2 regions of the Lactobacillus sp. ESL0263 genome follow, and region 1 is predicted to be linked to the other one. Evidence: predicted binding sites of a transcription regulator. Region 1 holds the regulator's gene; the other holds the start of a gene.

Region 1 (9,346 bases):
ATTCGTATGCGCCGTATGGGTGCCAAAAGAAAACCTTTTTACAGAATAGTTGTAGCAGATTCAAGAATGCCACGTGATGGTCGTTTTATTGAAGAAGTAGGCTACTACAATCCAGTTTCAGAACCTAAGGAATTGAAGCTTGATGAAGACAAGATTTTTGAATGGTTGAAGAAGGGTGCACAACCTTCAGATACTGTACGTTCACTTCTTTCAAGCGCTGGCTTAATGAAGAAGTTGCACGAATCAAAATTCAACAAATAATTGAATTTGTTAGAAAAAGTTTGGAGTAGTTTGCTTCAAACTTTTTTCTTGGTTTAAATTTAGGAGAAAAGATGCAGTTTTATGACGTTGCGCGCATATTGACGACACATGGTTTAAATGGAGAAGTCAAAGTAACGCAAATTACCGATTTCCCAGATGAACGGTTTGCTCCCAGGAGCAAGTTATCACTGAAAGATGATCTGCAAACGGAATTAACAATTAAGAGTAGCAGACCGTTTAAACAATTTTGGCTTATTCAATTTGAAGAGATCAATCAAATTGAGCAAGCAGAATTACTCAAGGGAAAAATCTTGGTTGTTAGTGAGACTGAACAGCATGAACTGCCACAAGGCTACTATTATTACCGTGACATTTTAGGGTGTTCGGTTATTGATAATCAAGATGGTAGTGATTTGGGAAAAATCACTGGAATTGAAACCCCAGGAGCCAATGACGTTTGGGAAGTTACTGAAGATTCAGGCAACGAGTATTTAATTCCTTATATTGATGATGTTGTCAAAAAGGTCGACGTCAATGCTAAAAAAGTTTATGTAGAACTATTGGAGGGCTTGCGAGATGAAAGTTAATATTCTGACACTTTTTCCGGATATGTTCACTCCTTTAACAACTTCAATGCTTGGCCGTGGTCTTGAAGACGGTAAATGGGAATTAAATTTAGTTAACTTTCGTGACTTTACTTCTGATGTTCATCATCATGTTGATGACACGCCATACGGCGGCGGCGCAGGCATGGTCTTACAAATTATGCCAATTAAAAAGGCACTTGATTCACTTTCCAATAAAGGTAAAGTGATTATTACGGCACCACAAGGAAAGACTTTCAATCAGAAAATGGCACAGGAATGGTCAAAAGAAGATAATTTAACTTTTATTTGTGGCCATTATGAGGGTTTTGATCAGCGTGTTTATGATTTAGCGGATGAAACTGTTTCAATTGGAGATTATGTTTTAACTGGTGGAGAATTACCAACGATGAGTATGGTTGACGCAACTGTACGGCTATTACCTGGTATTTTAGGTAACGCAGCCTCTCCAGTTGAAGAAAGCTTTGCACATGGCTTATTAGAATACCCGCAGTATACTCGACCAGAAGATTTTGAGGGAATGAAGGTCCCAGCTGTCTTGACTTCTGGTAATCATCAAAAAATTGATGAATGGCGTCATAAAGAGTCGCTACGAGCAACATACGTGCATCGGCCTGATTTACTGAAAAATTATCAACTGAGTTCTCAAGAAAAAATCATGTTAGAAGAGATTAAACAAGAAGACACAAAGGCTTGATTTTACAAGCTCTCTTTGCTAAGATAACAAAGGTGCAATTGTAATGTACTAATAGTTATGGGTGTTCCGCTGGCGCAGATAATCGTTGATGAATGCCGAAGAAGGAGAAAAATATGGATCCATTAATTCAAGAATTAACTAAAGAACAATTACGTGATGATATTCCTGACTTCCGTGCTGGTGACACTGTTCGTGTTCACGTACGTGTTGTTGAAGGTTCTCACGAACGTATTCAGATGTTCGAAGGTGTTGTAATCAAGCGTAAGGGTGCAGGTATTGCTGCAACTTATACTGTACGTAAGATTGCTTCTGGTGTTGGTGTTGAACGTACCTTCCCAGTAAATGACCCTCGAGTAGCTAAGATTGAAGTATTACGTCACGGTCGTGTACGTCGTGCTAAGCTTTACTACTTACGTGAACGTCATGGTAAATCTGCAAGAATCGCAGAAAAGCGTCGTTAATTCACGTTTAAGTAAAAGAGAATCACTCCGCAATGGAGTGATTCTCTTTTTTGTTTATGTTAAAATATTTATTAAAATATTTTTAATGAGGAAAAGAACTATGAAAGAACCATTTTTGTTAGAATTTGATCCTGAACCGCGGGCTGTTTTAGAACCAGATCACGAAAAAGAAATTAATCACTTTCCATTTCAGCCCAAGCTGCTGTTCGCATTCTTAACTCCTGATGTAATCAGTGATTTTTTGGCTCGTTGTCCTCATAAAAAAATTGGGTTCTTTGACTGCTTTGAAGGAGAAACCCCAATATATGAGGTTGATTTAGATGGACAAAAAATTACTTTTTGTCAGGCAAAGATAGGTGCTGCAGCTGCTGTAGAGCTATTAGATTGGCTAATAAGTTATGGTGTTAAACAGATTTTAGCAATAGGATCAGCAGGGTGCTTAGTTGATTTACCAGAGAACTATTTTCTAGTGCCTACAAAAGCTATTAGAGACGAGGGTACATCCTTTCATTATATGAAACCAGGAACGTATATTGACTTAAAGTCAGAGTTTTTAACTAAGACCAAAAAATTGCTGAATGAAGAAGGTCTTAAGGTTGAAGAAGTAACTACCTGGACTACTGATGGCTTCTTTAGGGAAACTATCAAGAAAGTAAAGCAGGCTAAAGAGTTGGGAGCCTCTTGTGTAGAGATGGAATGTGCAGCAATGGCTGCGTGTGCACAATTTAGAGAGGCAGATTTTGCACAAATATTATTTACGGCAGATTCTCTTAAAGACATAGAAAAGCATGACGAAAGAGGTTGGGGCAGGGATGCTCATGAGACAGCCATCAATTTAGCAGCAAATATTATAGCAAACATTTAATTTCCAACTTTGTGAAAAATAGAAGTGTGAAACCAATGTGAAACTATGCTGTATTTCACAAAGTTTAAAGCAAATATTGATATAACAGCATTCAATACTGAAATAACTTCAAAAATTTGTGAATTACATTTTAATAATTGCTGTGGAAAGATAAAAGGACAAATTTTGCATTTCTGCTTTATTTAGATGCGACTCAAAAATGTAGAAAAAAACCATTGAATTCCGAATAAAACTAGTTCGTAAATTTCAATGGTGTAATAAATAGTTTCTAAATAATGTTGTTTCGATATAAGCCAACAACTTTACCTAAGATATGAACGCTGTTCAAGAGTATTGGTGCCATACTATCATTTTCTGGCTGTAAACGGTAATGATCTTTTTCTTTATAGAACCGCTTGACGGTTGCTTCATTTTCATCGGTCATTGCAACAACAATCTCACCGTTAGTAGCAGAGCTTTGTTTACGGACAATTACATTATCTCCGTTTAAAATACCAGCGTTAATCATGCTTTCGCCGTGAACTCGTAGCATGAATAAGTCGCCAGCATCATTAGCTAAATCAGGGGGAAGTGGGAAATAATCTTCAATATCTTCAACGGCTAAAATAGGCTGACCTGCTGTGACATCACCAACAACGGGAATATCAGTAGGCTTGACACCAAGTGCCTTTTTGCCTTCTTCTGTTATTTCTAGTGCTCGAGGTTTAGTTGCGTCCTTAACAATTAAGCCTTTTCTTTCTAATCTAGAAAGATGACCGTGAACTGTAGAAGTTGATGAGAGTTCAACTCCTTGGCAAATTTCTCTAACAGTGGGAGGGAATCCGCGTTTTTCAACGGTATCATATATATAACGAAGAATTTGTAGTTGCTTAGAACTTTGCTTATTGGTCATTTTTTTCTCCCATTCGTTAGTTAATTCTTTGTATTAACTACATTCTAACAAATAATGTTGCCTAATACAAACAGGCGTTCTAAATAATTATTCTTTTTTTTATCCAAAAAGTAAGGTAGACTTTTACAAATGAGAGGTGCAAAAATGACTGAAAATAATGAACAAAGATTAACTGAAGAACAAGAAAAAAAACTAACTGATAGAATCAATGAGTTATACCATAAGAAAGAAGCTCAGGGGTTAACAAAAGAAGAAGAAGAGGAGCGACAAAAGCTTCACAAAGAATTTATCAGAAATTTCCGTGCTGGCTTTAAACAAGACGTCGAAGACTTGGTTATCGTAGATAAAAATGGTAAAGAAGTAACTTCCGAAAAAGCAAAAAAGGCACAGCGTAAGAAAGGCTTGAGAAAAGACTGATTTATAGCTTTTAATTTACTTATTTTTTAGGTAAGATATAACTATTGGACAAATTGAGGTGATTATTTTATGAATTTAGGATTAGCAATTGTATTAATTATTGTAGCGCTGCTAATAGGTCTTGTTGGCGGATTTTATGGTGCTAGAGCATACATGAAGAAATATTTTAAAGATAATCCACCAATCAGTGAAGATATGATTGTTGCCATGATGTCACAAATGGGTCAAAAACCTTCTGCTAAAAAGGTAAACCAAGTGATGAACATGATGAAACATCAAAAATAAAATCTTAACTAGATTGACATCAGACGGAGGATTATTTCTTCCGCCTTTTTATTTTGAAAGACAGGTGAAAAATGGGTATATTTTTTAAGTTAGGCTGGTTTTTTAAAAAGGAAAAGAAACGCTATTTAATCGGTGTTGCTTTTCTAGCACTAACTTCAATAATTAACTTAGTACCACCAAGAATTTTGGGTTTAATGGCTGATCAATTAGATAAAGGTCATATTTCTTGGCAAGAATATGCGACTTTAATCTTAGCCATTGTACTAGCTGCGTTAGTTTTATATGCTTTCCGCTATTTTTGGCGTCGTCAAATTTGGGGTGGTGCAGCCGAATTAGAATTGCAAATGCGCTCTAAACTGTTTGAGCACTTTATGGAAATGGATCGTACATTCTATCAACGCCATAGAACAGGTGACCTAATGGCACACGCCACTAATGATGTTTCAGCGATTCAGGAAGTTGCGGGTGAAGGTGTATTGACATTAGTTGATTCACTTTTGATGAGTGTAACAACAATGGTCGCAATGATAGTATTTGTTGATTGGCGGTTAACAATCGTTGCACTTATTCCATTACCATTTCTTGCCTGGGGGGCATGGAAATTAGGCGATCAGCTATACGGTGCGTTTGATGAATCACAGGCTGCTTTTTCTCGTTTAAACAATAAAACTCAGGAATCGATTTCTGGGATTAAGGTTCTAAAAACCTTTGGTCAAGGAAAAGAAGATACTGAAGCCTTCAATGACATGGTTAATGATACGATTAAAATCAATAAACGTGTCTTTAAGTGGGATTCATTATTTGACCCATTGGGAACGCTTCTTATTGGACTGACCTATACAATAACTATTATTTATGGTGGATTGTTGGTTAGCCACAAGGCTTTATCAATTGGGCAACTTGTATCATTTATTGCCTATATCGGGAATATGGTTTGGCCTATGTTTGCAATTGGTTACCTATTTAATATCCTTGAGCGAGGTAGCGCAAGCTATGATCGAGTTGAAAAACTACTTGATGAAAAACCTGAAATTACCGATCAACATGCTGATCAAAGTCTCCAAGCTCAAGATATTGCAGGTGATTTGAAATATCAAGTAAAATCTTTTGCTTATCCTGATGAGCCACAAATTCCAGTGCTGCACAATATTGATTTCACTCTAAAAACAGGGCAGACACTTGGACTAGTTGGGAAGGTCGGAGCAGGTAAAACTACGATTATTCAGCTGTTGCTGCGTGAATTTGATAAATATGATGGGAAAATAACATTAAATGGTCACGATATTAGAGAAATACCATTAAATGTTTTATTGCGTCAGATTTCATATGTTCCGCAAGATAATTATCTTTTCTCAACAAGTATTCAAAAGAATATTGCTTTTTCAGATGCAAATTCAGATGAGAGTGCGATTGTGTCAGCTGCTAAAAAGAGTGATTTGCACAATGATATTTTGCAAATGCCTGGTGGCTACAACACTCTTGTTGGTGAAAACGGCGTTTCTCTTTCTGGGGGACAGAAACAAAGAATGTCAATTGCACGAGCTTTGTTGAAGCAAAGTCAAATTTTAGTCCTAGATGATGCTTTATCCGCTGTTGACGCAAAAACTGAGATGGCAATTTTGAAATCACTAAGTAAAGAGCGTGAAGGTAAAACTACTTTAATTGCTACGCACAGACTGACCTCAGTTATGAATGCCGATTTAATTTTGGTTCTAAAGGACGGTCAAATTGTTGAAAGAGGAACACATGATCAGCTTTTAGCAGAAAATGGCTGGTATGCAGACATGTGGCAACGCCAAGAATTAGAAGCAAAGGTAGGTGAATAGGATGGACGAACAAAGTAATTATGAATCTGTTTGGTCAAAGGAAATACCTGTAAAAGAACAAATCAGTATCTTCAAGCGTTTAATGCGTTTTGTAATGCGGTTCAAAAATGAAATGATTATTGCAGGTATCGGAGCATTTTTGGTTAGTGTAATCAACATGCTTCTACCATATGGATTGCAGTTCTTTTTGGACAATTACTTAGTTAAAGAGAGTGTTACAACCCAAATCATCTTATTTGCTGGTTTCTTATATGCTTTTGGTTCGGTTATCAAAGCGGTTTTGCAGTTTACTTACGAGTACTTTTTTGCTTTAGGTTCTGAAAAATCGCTTGAGAGTTTACGGTCAGCATTATATAAGCAATTGCAAAGCTTGGGAATGCGCTATTTTGATCAAACTCCAGCCGGGTCAATCGTTTCGCGTGTTACTAACGATACGATGACTTTGAGCAACTTCTTAGTTGTACTTTCAAGTGTAGTCATGTCATTCTTCTCAATTATTTCCGCTCTAGTAGCGATGTTTACGACTAACTTCTATGCTGGTTTAATTGTTTTGGCATTTTTACCCATTTTATTGCTAATTATTTGGCAATATTCTAAGAGAAGTTCAAAGTTATACCGAAATTATCGCGAGCGCTTAAGTCGCATTAATACGAATTTAAACGAATCAATTGAAGGGGTTTCTTTAATTCAGCAATTCAAACAAGAAAAGCGGATGACTGATAATTTTGAACATGAAAACACTTCTTTAATGAAGACGCGTTTTAGTATGATAAACCTTAATTCATTACTTTTATCACCGTTAACGAGTATGCTTTACTCGATAGCACTTGCTTTAACCTTGATGTACTTTGGTTTTCCACTACGTGAGACTTTTGTTCCTGCAGGTGTGGTTTATGCATTTTCACAATATATCTCGCAATTCTTCAATCCAATTGCTAATATGATGGATCAAATGACCTTCTTTCAAGATGGAATTGTTGCAGGAAAGAGAATTTTTAGAATTCTTGACAATACAGACTTTGAACCTAAGCAGCAAGCTGAAAAAGGCTTAACAATTACTAAAGGTAAAATTGAATTTAAGCACGTAAGCTTTTCATATGATGGTAAAAATGAAATATTGCATGATATTTCTTTTACTGTTAATCCAGGTGAAACCTTGGGAATTGTTGGACACACTGGTTCCGGTAAGAGTTCAATTATCAACGTAATGATGCGTTTTTATGAATTCTACAAGGGGCAAGTACTAATTGATGGTGTAGATATAAAGAAGTATCCAAAAGAAGAGCTTCGCAAAAAACTGGGTCTAGTTTTACAGGAGCCATTCATGTTTTATGGTGATGTGAATTCTAATATTAGACTTTATAATAAAAATATCACTGATGAGGAAATTAAGGATGCAGCTAAAACTGTTCAAGCAGACGGCTTTATCGAAAATCTACCTGGTAAATATCATGCCAAGGTTGGTGAAGGCGGTAGCGAGTTCAGTCAGGGACAACGACAACTGATTTCCTTTGCACGTACTTTAGTCACTGATCCGAAAATTTTAGTTCTTGATGAGGCAACGGCTAATGTTGATACTGAAACTGAAACATTAATTCAAACTGCCTTAAAGAGTTTAAGAAAAGGCCGAACTACTTTGGCCATTGCACACCGATTGTCGACAATTGTTGATGCTGATCAAATTATCGTTTTAAACGATGGTAAAATAGTTGAACATGGAAATCATGAACAATTATTAGCTCAAAAAGGTTATTACTACAACTTATATAAGTTGCAAAACAGTCAAAAATAAGTTTATGCACGGGTTATTTAATTATCCCGTGCTTTTCTTTTACACCAATTGTTGACAGCGGTTACATAAAGATGTAAATTAATTATAATAACAATTAAAAATATTTATGTTTTAGAAATAGGAAGTTTGAAATGGAATACCATCAAATTAATGATACTGATCGTGAAAATTTACGTAAATTTATTTCAGAACCTGAGCGTTTTGTTACAGAGCCAACTAAACATTGGGATCATGACCAATTTAGAACAGTAACAGCAATGCCAGAATTAGTAATTCAACCAGTTACTAATCAAGAAGTAGAAAATGTTGTTAAATATGCGAGTGATCATCATATTCCTTTGGTACCACGTGGTAATTCAACTGGGTTAATGGGTGCCAATTTATCTGTTGATGGTGGTATCTCACTCGATATGGTTAAAATGAACCGTATTTTAGAATATGATCCGGATGGGTTAACTATGACAGTTCAAGCAGGAATCAGATTAAAGGATATTGAAGAATATCTTGCTGATAAGCCATTTACTTATATGCCTGCACCTGCTATGCACTGGGCTACAATCGGTGGTAATGTTGATACAAATGCCGGTGGTTTAAAAGCAATCAAGTATGGTGTTACAAGAGAGCACATCCGCGAATTGAAGGTTGTTTTAACTAACGGAAAATTGTATAAGTTTGGCTCTAAAGCAGTTAAATCTTCATCAGGTTATTCTCTAAAAGATTTGATTATTGGTTCAGAAGGTACGCTTGGCGTTGTTACTGAAGTTACATTGAGATTGTATCCAAAGCCACGCAAATCAATTAATGCAATTATTCCTTTCCCAACTTTGAATGATGCAATTAGATCAGTTCCAGCAATTCTTGCTTCCGGTGTTGTTCCAACTACAGTTGAATTCATGGGACGTAAAGTGATTAACTTATGGGAAAAATACGCAGACGATGAATTCCCAATTAAAAATGGTGATGGTTTTATTATCATGGGCCTCGATTCATTTACTGAAGAAGAGTGGCAAGCAGAACTGAAACAAGCATTGGAAGCTGTAAAAGAATTTAAAGCTGAAGATGCAGTTATCTTAAGTGCCGATTCAGAAGAAGCTAAGAAAATTTGGAAATGTCGTGAAGAATTACTTCTTGCAATTCAAAAGTCAACTCCAAAGATGGATGAAATCGATGTCTGTGTTCCGATTAACCACATTCCAGAGGTTTTAGATCGTATTGAAGAGCTTGAAAACGAATTGAATATTAGAA
Region 2 (9,346 bases), 170 kb from region 1:
CTCACTCCCCCATCCTTTTGCTCCCCTAGTTACAAAAGTGGACTAAATAGCCATTTTATTTAAGTCCAGTATTGATTAGACTTATTTTCTTGTCAGCAAGTGTTACTTCATATTTTTCTTTTTGTAGTAATTTACCATATGAAATAGCATAAACATACCCTTGGCTTGAAGTGAGAGTAATATAATTGGGCTTAAAAGGAAGGCTTTTAATTTCCTTTATTTCCTCGTCAAGCGACTTGGTTTCACCGATGTAATTTGGTGCTAAGTTAAGTTTACGCCACTTGCTTGTTAATTTTGGTAAGAATGTCATATTTTGACCTATATGATTAAAGATTGAATAACGAATATCAGTGCCAGTTTGATAAAAAGTTTTCCAGTTGTAATACCTTTTTGTAAATGTAGTAATGGAATCATCCTTTTTTATTAAGAATGGAACAGTAGAATGCAGATCTCCAATAATATTTGATGCGTCAAATCCTGCAAACTTCCGAATATTCAGCGATAATTCTCCGGTGACAGTATCAATTGCTTTTTCTTGAGCAATAACTTTACCTATCAAGAACATTGCTATGATATATGCGTCATCCGCACTAGTCACTTTATGTTTAAATTTAATGATATGAAGAACGTTATCGTCTTTTGTTAAATTTAAATCAGTACTCGTATCAGGAAGTTTAAGCAGTAGTTTTTGCAAATCATTGTTTTTATTAGTTTTTTCAATGTATTGCATAAAGCTAGCAAAAGAACTATCTGGTAATTTTTTAATGTCAAAATTGTTTTCATACACATTTACAAAAACATGCTCTATTAACCGAAGGGACGCAGCATCTATTACGTGATGTGAAAATATCAATCTCAATTCACTTGTTTGCTCATTTATTAGAGCTAAATAGACAGGCTTTCCTACATCACTGTACATTATCTGAGCTAAGTCATTATCACTAATGTTTTCTTGAGCTATATAAATTAATGGATGGGCTTCTTTTACTTTTTTAAAGAAAAGAGAATCATCTTTAAAGAACCAGGCAAACTTTAAGATATCAATTTTTTCGGCTAATTTACAAAAAAGCTGCCTAATTTTTTCGACCTCTTTGGCTGTCACTTCTTTTAGTTTAAAACTAGTATAGATAATCGATTTCTTGTGTTGTCTGAAAAGACTTTGTTGTGATGATGAAGCCATTATTTGTTCGTCGTCATATGTGAATGACAGGTTTTTCATCATATTGGCAAGATTAATTAGATCTGCTTTTAAATTAGATGTAGGAGTTGTAGTTTTTTTATTTGTCTCATTCCTAGCAGCAATAACTAAATTTATTACGTCATTGGATGTAACCAACATTGAAGCCTGAGCCTCATTAATTTTAATATTAAATGTGTGTTCAAGATCTAAAAGCAAGCGTACTAAGTCCAGAGAATCTAAATCAGAAACACGGTTTACATGATACTTGTTTAAAATAGAATCTACTTGAGCCTTTATATCATTATCCTTGTTCCCATCTGAGTTTAACGTGTAATACTCATTAATCATTTTTTCCGTTGCAAATTTACGATTATAGGTATAACTGAAATGATCTACCTTTAAGATAATTGGTTTTATATAATCTGGAAGTTTGGATAAGATTACTTCTTCTTGGTTATTTGAGCTAATATAAAATATATAGATTTTGCCCTTAAAGTACTTTACAACTGCGGATTTGATAGACTCGATTGACGATGCAATTGCCTGAATTTCGCCTAACTCAATACGAATACCATTGACTTCGATTTGATCATCTTGACGATTAAGAAAGACTAATTCATTATCCTGATTCCTAAAGACATTATCGCCAGTAGAATAATATTTATGACCAGCAATTGTTATAAAGCTCTCATTGTTTTTAACTGGATCTAGTAGATAACCTTGTGTAAGACCCTTGCCTCCTATGTAAAGTTCGCCCTTCTCTACTTCTTTTAGTCTGTCCTTATCAAAAATTTTAGCAACGGCCCCATCCAAGGCTTTACCGATTGGAACAAACTCTTGTTCATTTCCAGTTAATTCATGACATGTTGCGTATAATGTGGTTTCGGTTGGACCATATAAGTTAAAAACTCTACATCCATTGGATAAAGTTGTTTTCAATTTGTTGGCCAATGAAATTGGAAAATTTTCTCCTGCAATCATAACGCATTTGAGTTGGAGAAAACATTGGTTATCAGTTATATCCAATAGAGCATCAGCAAATGATGGTGAAAGGGATAGATGAGTAATTTTTTGCTTACTAAGTACAGCCGGAACTTCTCTAATGCTGTACCCCTTTTCTAAACAAACTAGAGTGCAGCCGGTAACAGCGGGAGCTAATATTTCACTTATAGAGACGTCAAAAGAGTATGGGGTTGAAAACAAGAAACTGGAATTTTGATTAATATCAATTAAAGGATAAAGAGTGTCGACAATCCAATTAATATTTTTTTCTGCTAAAAAAACCTTTTTTGGTATTCCCGTACTGCCAGAAGTTGAAAGGATATAAACCGTATCATTATTCTCGAATTGCGGACTTTCTATATTTTGATATGTACAGTCTTCCTTGGAGTCAAAGTCATTAACTTTAATGATTTCTTGCTCTGTTTTCACTGCGAAATCAACTAGTAAGGTGTCAAATTCAACGTCTTCAACACGTTTTACTGCTTCCGGTAATTTTAAAGCAGAAACTAGGGGCATAGGTATCCTACCAGATAACCAAATTCCAAGTACTGTTGGCAGCACAAAGCAAGTATCATTAAGATAATATGCCACTATTTTTGAACCTTGTTTTCGATCAAGCTCTTGAGCAATTTGCACCGCAATATTCTTTATTTCTTTAAAAGTATAATTCCTAGCTTTACTTGTTACAGCTATTTTGGTTGGATTCCTTTCAACCTGCTCTTTAAATTTATTTATTATATACATACACACTACCTGATTTCTTTTTAACATTTGAAGTAATTATATTACTCTCTTAACTAATATAAAAGATATATATTGTAAAAATATTAAAAAAATATTAAGCTATAATATTGACTTTTATATCAAAATAAGTAATGCCTCCTAATGCCTATAAAAGCTTTGCTTTTAGCCGGTTAGTTAAGGCTAACCTTAGTAATGTATTCTTAAATTAATTATGTATTTTTCGATAATGATACTATTCCGATAAGCAGGCGCCTAGCTTTATCTAATAAAATATTACTTATTTAATATTATTATATAATTATATATCAAGTGGATAAATGTGCTATCTAGATAGGCTTTTTTGCTCTATTCAGAAATTTATTATACGAGATTAGCTTCAAATGGTTGTTTTAATCACTCTTTTTAGCAAAAAGACAAACATACATTCCGTTTTTGCTTTATAATGATAAAAAAGCATAGTTAGGAGAACTACGTGGAAACTAAAAAGTACTTAGACCTTATTGAAGAAGAATTGAAGAGAATGCCTGATTTTGTTAAAGAGTATAATTTTGGTACCAATCACTCGTTAGCAACCTCTTACCAATATTTGACTGAAATCAGGCGTTTTTTTGATTGGTTAAGGCAAGAAGGAATATCTGACGCTGAAGACAACCAGCATATTACTACTGATGCTTTGGCTAATCTTCAGCGTAACGACATAATGCTTTATATCAATTACTTGGGGCATGTTAAAAACCAACAGGGTAATTTAAATTCCCCTACTACAATTAACCGTTCAATCAATGCATTGCGCTCTTTATTTAAGTTTTTAACCATCACAGCCGACAATAACAATGGTGAGCCTTATTTCGAAAGAAATGTTATGTTGAAGATTGACTCACTTAACAATACAAAAACGTTAAACTACCGCGCACATATTTTGGAGTCTCACATGTATACTGGTGATTTAAAATATCAGTTTTTGGATTTTATTGATAAAAATTTTGAAAAGCAGTGCAACAAGCATGCCCTGCCATCTTTTAAAATCAATAAAGAACGCGATATGGCAATTATTGCCCTTATTTTAGGAACTGGAATAAGAGTTTCTGAGTGTGCAGGAATTGACTTAGCTGACATCAATTTAAAGAAAGCCACACTTGATGTAACCCGTAAAGGTGGTCAACGAGACAGTGTACCAATTGCAAAGTGGACGATTAAGTATTTGAACAGTTATCGAGAAATACGTAAGAAGCGTTATTTTGCTGATAAAAAGCAGAATGCCTTTTTTCTTACCAGATGGCATGGTCAAACTAAGAGAATTACAACTAATGCAATTGAAAAAATGGTTAATAAATATTCTGCAGCGTTTGGCCATCCGTTAACACCGCATAAATTGCGTCATACGCTTGCCTCCGAACTTTATGGGGTAACTAAAGATCAAGTGCTCGTTGCGCAACAATTGGGCCAAAAAGGCACATCGGCAACAGACTTATATACGCATGTTGACCAAAAGAAACAACGTGATGCTTTAAATGAAATTGCTAATGTTAAAAATCAAAAAGAAAAAAAGCTGGATTAACTATCCAGCTTTTTATGTTAGTCACAAATAACTTGCCAATGCGGATCATGTGCAGCCTTTAAGCACATTTTTACTTCATTTGCAGTAGTACGATTTACTGATAATGGTGGAAGATGATCAACGTCAAAATAATCATATTCGGTCGTTTCAGTGTTTACAACGAATTTACCGCCAAGTTCTTTGCAAAGGAAAAAGACACTGCAACAATTAATTGCACGCTCTACTCTTTTTTGATTATGAACATTAACGGATTTATCAATTAGCGCAATTACTTTTTCAATTTCAACTTCGCGTCCAGCTTCTTCCTTAACTTCTTTGATGCAATTTTCAGTCGTTGTTAAATTAGGATCACACCAGCCACCTGGCATTGACCAATGCTCATCAGTCGTTTCTTTAACAAGCAAGATTTTTTCGTCGTTAAAAATCGCGGCGCGAACTGCTAATTTTGGAGTCTGATATCCATCATCGCTACTAAAGAGTTCTTTTACCTGCTTTATTGGTAAACCGGTCTTAGCAGACATCATTTCTGTAGCAATTTCTCTAATTCTGGTATATCTCTCTAGGTCAAACCGGTCGTGACCGTATGCTAATCCGTCTTGAGCAAGACTTTGAAGTTCAATTGCCCAATTAGTAAATTGATCTCTTTTTTCCATGTTTATTTACCTCAAATTACAAAAGAAGCAGCCTATAAGCTGCTTCTACTTAGCCCAAATCAATCTTATCAATATCGATCATCCAGCCAATTGCAAACGATTTTTCACCTAAGTGCGTAGCAATTACCGGACTAAAGGTAGTGACAGAATAATTCTGGTTAGGGAACACTTTCTCTATCCACTCTTTAGCTTCATTGACCTGCTCACTATCATTTGAATCAATAATGAAAAGCTTGATTTTATCTTTATAAGGTAATTCATCAATTTTTTGAGTGGTCAGCTTTTTAATTCTTGAAAAAGCACGCTTCATTGAGCGAATTTTCTCAAATGCAACGATATTACCGTCCTTAAAAGTTAACAGTGGTTTGATATTAAGCATTGAGCCGATAAATGCACCAGCATTACTTAAACGACCACCTCTACTAAGGTTATTCAAGTCATTAGGAACAAAAATTTCGTCAATTGTGGAACGAATTTTTTCAACTCGTTCAAGAATGGTATCGAGATCTAACCCATTTTTAATCATTCTTGAAGTGGCCAAAACCAAATCACCTTGTAAACGAACAGTCATTCTTGTATCAATTGGATGTAGATTATATTTTGGATGATTCTCCGCAATATTGCATAAAGTATGATAAAACCCAGAAATACCACTGGATAAAGTAATCGCAATGATTGCTTCATAGCCTTCATCATGTAATTCATCGAAAAGCTTAATCATATCGCCAATGCTTGGTTGAGAAGTCTTGGGAAAATCAGCCCCTTGTCTTTGCATTTCAAACAATTGATCAGGTGTGATATTGATATTTTCCAAGTACTCTTTTCCACCTATGATAATTGGAATAGGAACAACAACTATATTGTTTTCTTCAGCTTCTTTTTTAGTAATAACGCTAGTACTATCAGTAACCAATGCAATTTTCATCTAAATAACCTTTCGATTCTAATCTGTACAACATAGATGAATTATAGCATAAAAAAACAAGCGGTTCGACTTTCTATTTAAGTGAATTCTTCTCTGCTTTTTTGACTAGTTTATTAAACATACTATTAAAAACTGAGATATCTTTATCAGAAAAACCAGCAAATAAGTTTGCTTCGATCTCTTTCAAAGAACTTTTGAGTTCTTTGATTTTGGCAATGCCTTTTTCATTAAGAACAACAGTTTTACTAGAATCATTTTCTGAGCGAGTAATAATTACTAATTCAAGTGTTTTTTTCTGTTGTAGCTGTCTGCTCAATGTGGAAAGAGAGATTTTAAGCTTGTCAGCTAGGTCACCCATTTTGAGGGCAGTATTATTATTCTTGCCAAAATATAGCAGAATGCGCGTTTGTGAAAGATTTAAGCCACATTTTTTACTAATAGCTTTTTTGATACTTTCTGCAATTGTACTAAAAGATAAAATGTCCATCTAACTACCTTTTTCTTATAAAGCAACAAATAAAAACAATTTCCTGTTAATTCAATTTGTTAAAACGACCATCAGCATGAATGATATATGCCAAGCTGTGAAACAAATGAACCATATGTAGCAATCAAATTGCTACAAAAGCTGTTATATTATTTTTAGCTTATAGTTATGTAGCAACGATAACCATAAATCTATATTACCAGTATATCTGCTTTTTGCAATAAATAATTTTGTAAGATCCATTAGTTAATATAGTAATACTGGTATCTTATTTTCAGGTTGAGACTACTTTCTTTAGATACTTATTTGTAAATAATTGGTATAATAGAAAGCGTATTTTGAGGTGATATTATGGCATTTGACGGATTGTTTATTCATAGTCTTTTAGAGAGTATTGAACCAGTTTTAACTGGTGGCAGACTCTCTAAAATTTACCAGCCTTTTGATCAGGATCTGGTTTTAACTTTTCGAAAAGAACGAAAAAACTACCAATTACTTATTTCTGCAAACGCGCAGTATCCACGCTTCTATTTAACTAAGCAATCAATAAGTAATCCTGATAAGGCACCTACTTTTGTTATGGTGTTAAGGAAGTATCTTGAAGGATCAGTGCTTCAAGGAATTGATCAAGTTGGCGTAGATCGAATTGTAAACTTGCATTTTAGCAATCGGAACGAGCTTGGCGACCAAGTTAAACTAGTCTTATCGATTGAGTTAATGGGACGACACAGTAATGTTATTCTCTATAATGAACATGATGGTCACATTATTGATTTGCTAAAACGAATTAATCCTGATGAAAATCGGGCTAGAATGTTGTTACCCAAAGCTAAATATGAGCTTCCTCCATTGAATCCTGGTATTAATGGCTTTGAGTTAACTGAAGGTGAATTTAATAAGCAAAAGTCAGTGCAAGAACCGCTAGCTTTTGCTCGCCAAATTGGTGGGCTTGATCGTGATGATAGGAATGAACTAACCGGTTATTTAGAAGATGATTACTCTTACTCATCTTTTTCCACTTTTATCGGTCAATTTGATAAAAGTGGAGCATTCATCTTACAAACTCCGGAGCATAAACAAAAAATATTCTCATACCTCCCCTATCATCTTGACTTAACTAAGGAACGCTCATATTCGGACATTAATGAAGCTCTAGAGGACTTTTATCTTGATCAAGCCAACCAGGATTGGGTTAAGCAAAAATCTGGTCAAATAGAGCGTTTAGTAAAGAATGAGCAAAAAAAGTTGACCAAAAAAATTGGTAAACTAAATAAGCAATTGGATTTGGCTGAAAATTCTGAAGGTTACCGAATTCGAGGAGAAATTCTTAATGCCAACTTAAATCAGGTTAAACCAGGTATGACGAAAATCGAATTACCTAACTATTACGAAAATAATCAGCCGATTGAGATAAAGCTTGATGCTGCTCTTTCTCCTGCTCGAAATGGCCAAAAGTATTTTACACGTTATAAGAAGCTTCGTGATTCAATCAAACACGTCAAGGAACAAATTAAAATTGCTCAGGATAATTTAGCCTATTTTGATTCAGTACAAACTGCAATTGATAATGCTGAACCGCAAGATATTGACCAGATTACAGATGAGCTAACAGCCCAAGGCTATTTGAAAAAGCCACAAAAACAAAAGCGGAAGAAGAAAATATCAGAACGAAATTTGAATAAGTTTAAATTGTCTTCTGGAAAAACAGTCTTAGTTGGTAAAAACAATTATCAAAACGATTGGCTAACTTTAAAGAAGGCAAATAAGACTGACATCTGGTTTCACGTTAAGAATATTCCAGGTTCACATGTCATTTTACAGGACGACGATCCAACTGATAAAGATATCGTGGAAGCAGCTGAAATTGCGGCATACTTTTCAAAAGCTAAAAACTCAGCTCACGTGCAAGTTGATTATGTTCAAGATAAGCGTGTAAAGAAGCCAAATGGTGCAAAACCAGGTTTTGTAATTTATACTGGGCAAAACTCAATAGAGGTAACCCCAGAAGAAGAACGTGTTTTAAGTAAAAGAATAGACTAAAAAAGAGGATAATAATTTATCCTCTTTTTTGCTTAAAGTTAAGTTTTTAAATTGGTTGAGTGGTTAGTGACAATGATTCAAGAACCCTTAAGATTAATTCTGTTGTTTCAATACTTGAAAGTACCGGAATATGAATATTTAAAGCTTCATCTCGAATTCTTGTTGCATCTCCACTAGCTGAATCAGATAAATCTGTAATATTGACTACCATGACAATTTTTCGTTGTCGTATTTTGTCTAACAGGCTGTTTGACTCCGAATGAATTTTACTTACCACTCCGGTAGTAATCCCCGCTTCAGCCAAGCAATTAGCCGTTCCTTCCGTGGCAATTATCTTAAAACCAAGCTGATAAAAGCGTTTAGCAAGCTCAGTCATTTTCTTTTTATCGGCATCACGCACTGACATGAAAATTGTACCAAAACTAGGAATATGAATACCACTTGCTTCGTATCCTTTATAGAGTGCCTTAGACAGTGCAGTATCACGTCCCATAACGGATCCAGAAGATTTCATTTTGGAGTCAAAGGTGTTCTCACTATGATAGTCGATGTATGAGAATACTGGCATTTTAACATAAATGAAGTTATTTGAGTGCCATAAGCCTCGTTCATAATCTAGCTCATTTAAGTTTTTACCAGTTAAAACTTCAGTAGCACATGCTGTAATGTCCTTACCCAATGCCTGGGTTAAAAAAGCAACATTGTGGCCAGCATATGGCTTTATCTGTAACAAATAAACATTGTCTTTAACAATTAA

The links. The regulator LexA, encoded in region 1, represses DNA repair genes until DNA is damaged. The targets are predictions, from matches to a motif close to CNAACANNTGTTNG.
Region 2: xerS (tyrosine recombinase XerS) is a predicted target of LexA. The motif match lies at 3,341-3,354, and genes of this name have one in related genera.

Annotation. Positions count from the first base shown of each region.
Region 1 covers NZ_REHL01000004.1:658,348-667,693, reverse strand. Annotated here, with positions in the region: gene rpsP (30S ribosomal protein S16) at 1-261, shown strand, start outside; gene rimM (ribosome maturation factor RimM) at 333-848, shown strand; gene trmD (tRNA (guanosine(37)-N1)-methyltransferase TrmD) at 838-1,563, shown strand; gene rplS (50S ribosomal protein L19) at 1,677-2,024, shown strand; gene F5ESL0263_RS05160 (nucleoside phosphorylase) at 2,125-2,889, shown strand; gene lexA (transcriptional repressor LexA) at 3,158-3,781, opposite strand; gene F5ESL0263_RS05150 (DUF896 domain-containing protein) at 3,926-4,198, shown strand; gene F5ESL0263_RS05145 (YneF family protein) at 4,268-4,483, shown strand; gene F5ESL0263_RS05140 (ABC transporter ATP-binding protein) at 4,555-6,309, shown strand; gene F5ESL0263_RS05135 (ABC transporter ATP-binding protein) at 6,311-8,101, shown strand; gene F5ESL0263_RS05130 (FAD-binding oxidoreductase) at 8,233-9,346, shown strand, end outside.
Region 2 covers NZ_REHL01000004.1:488,410-497,755, forward strand. Annotated here, with positions in the region: gene F5ESL0263_RS04360 (AMP-binding protein) at 56-2,926, opposite strand; gene xerS (tyrosine recombinase XerS) at 3,399-4,484, shown strand; gene F5ESL0263_RS04370 (NUDIX hydrolase N-terminal domain-containing protein) at 4,502-5,137, opposite strand; gene F5ESL0263_RS04375 (DegV family protein) at 5,187-6,062, opposite strand; gene F5ESL0263_RS04380 (MarR family winged helix-turn-helix transcriptional regulator) at 6,136-6,549, opposite strand; gene F5ESL0263_RS04385 (NFACT family protein) at 6,901-8,589, shown strand; gene F5ESL0263_RS04390 (carbamoyl phosphate synthase large subunit) at 8,636-9,346, opposite strand, start outside.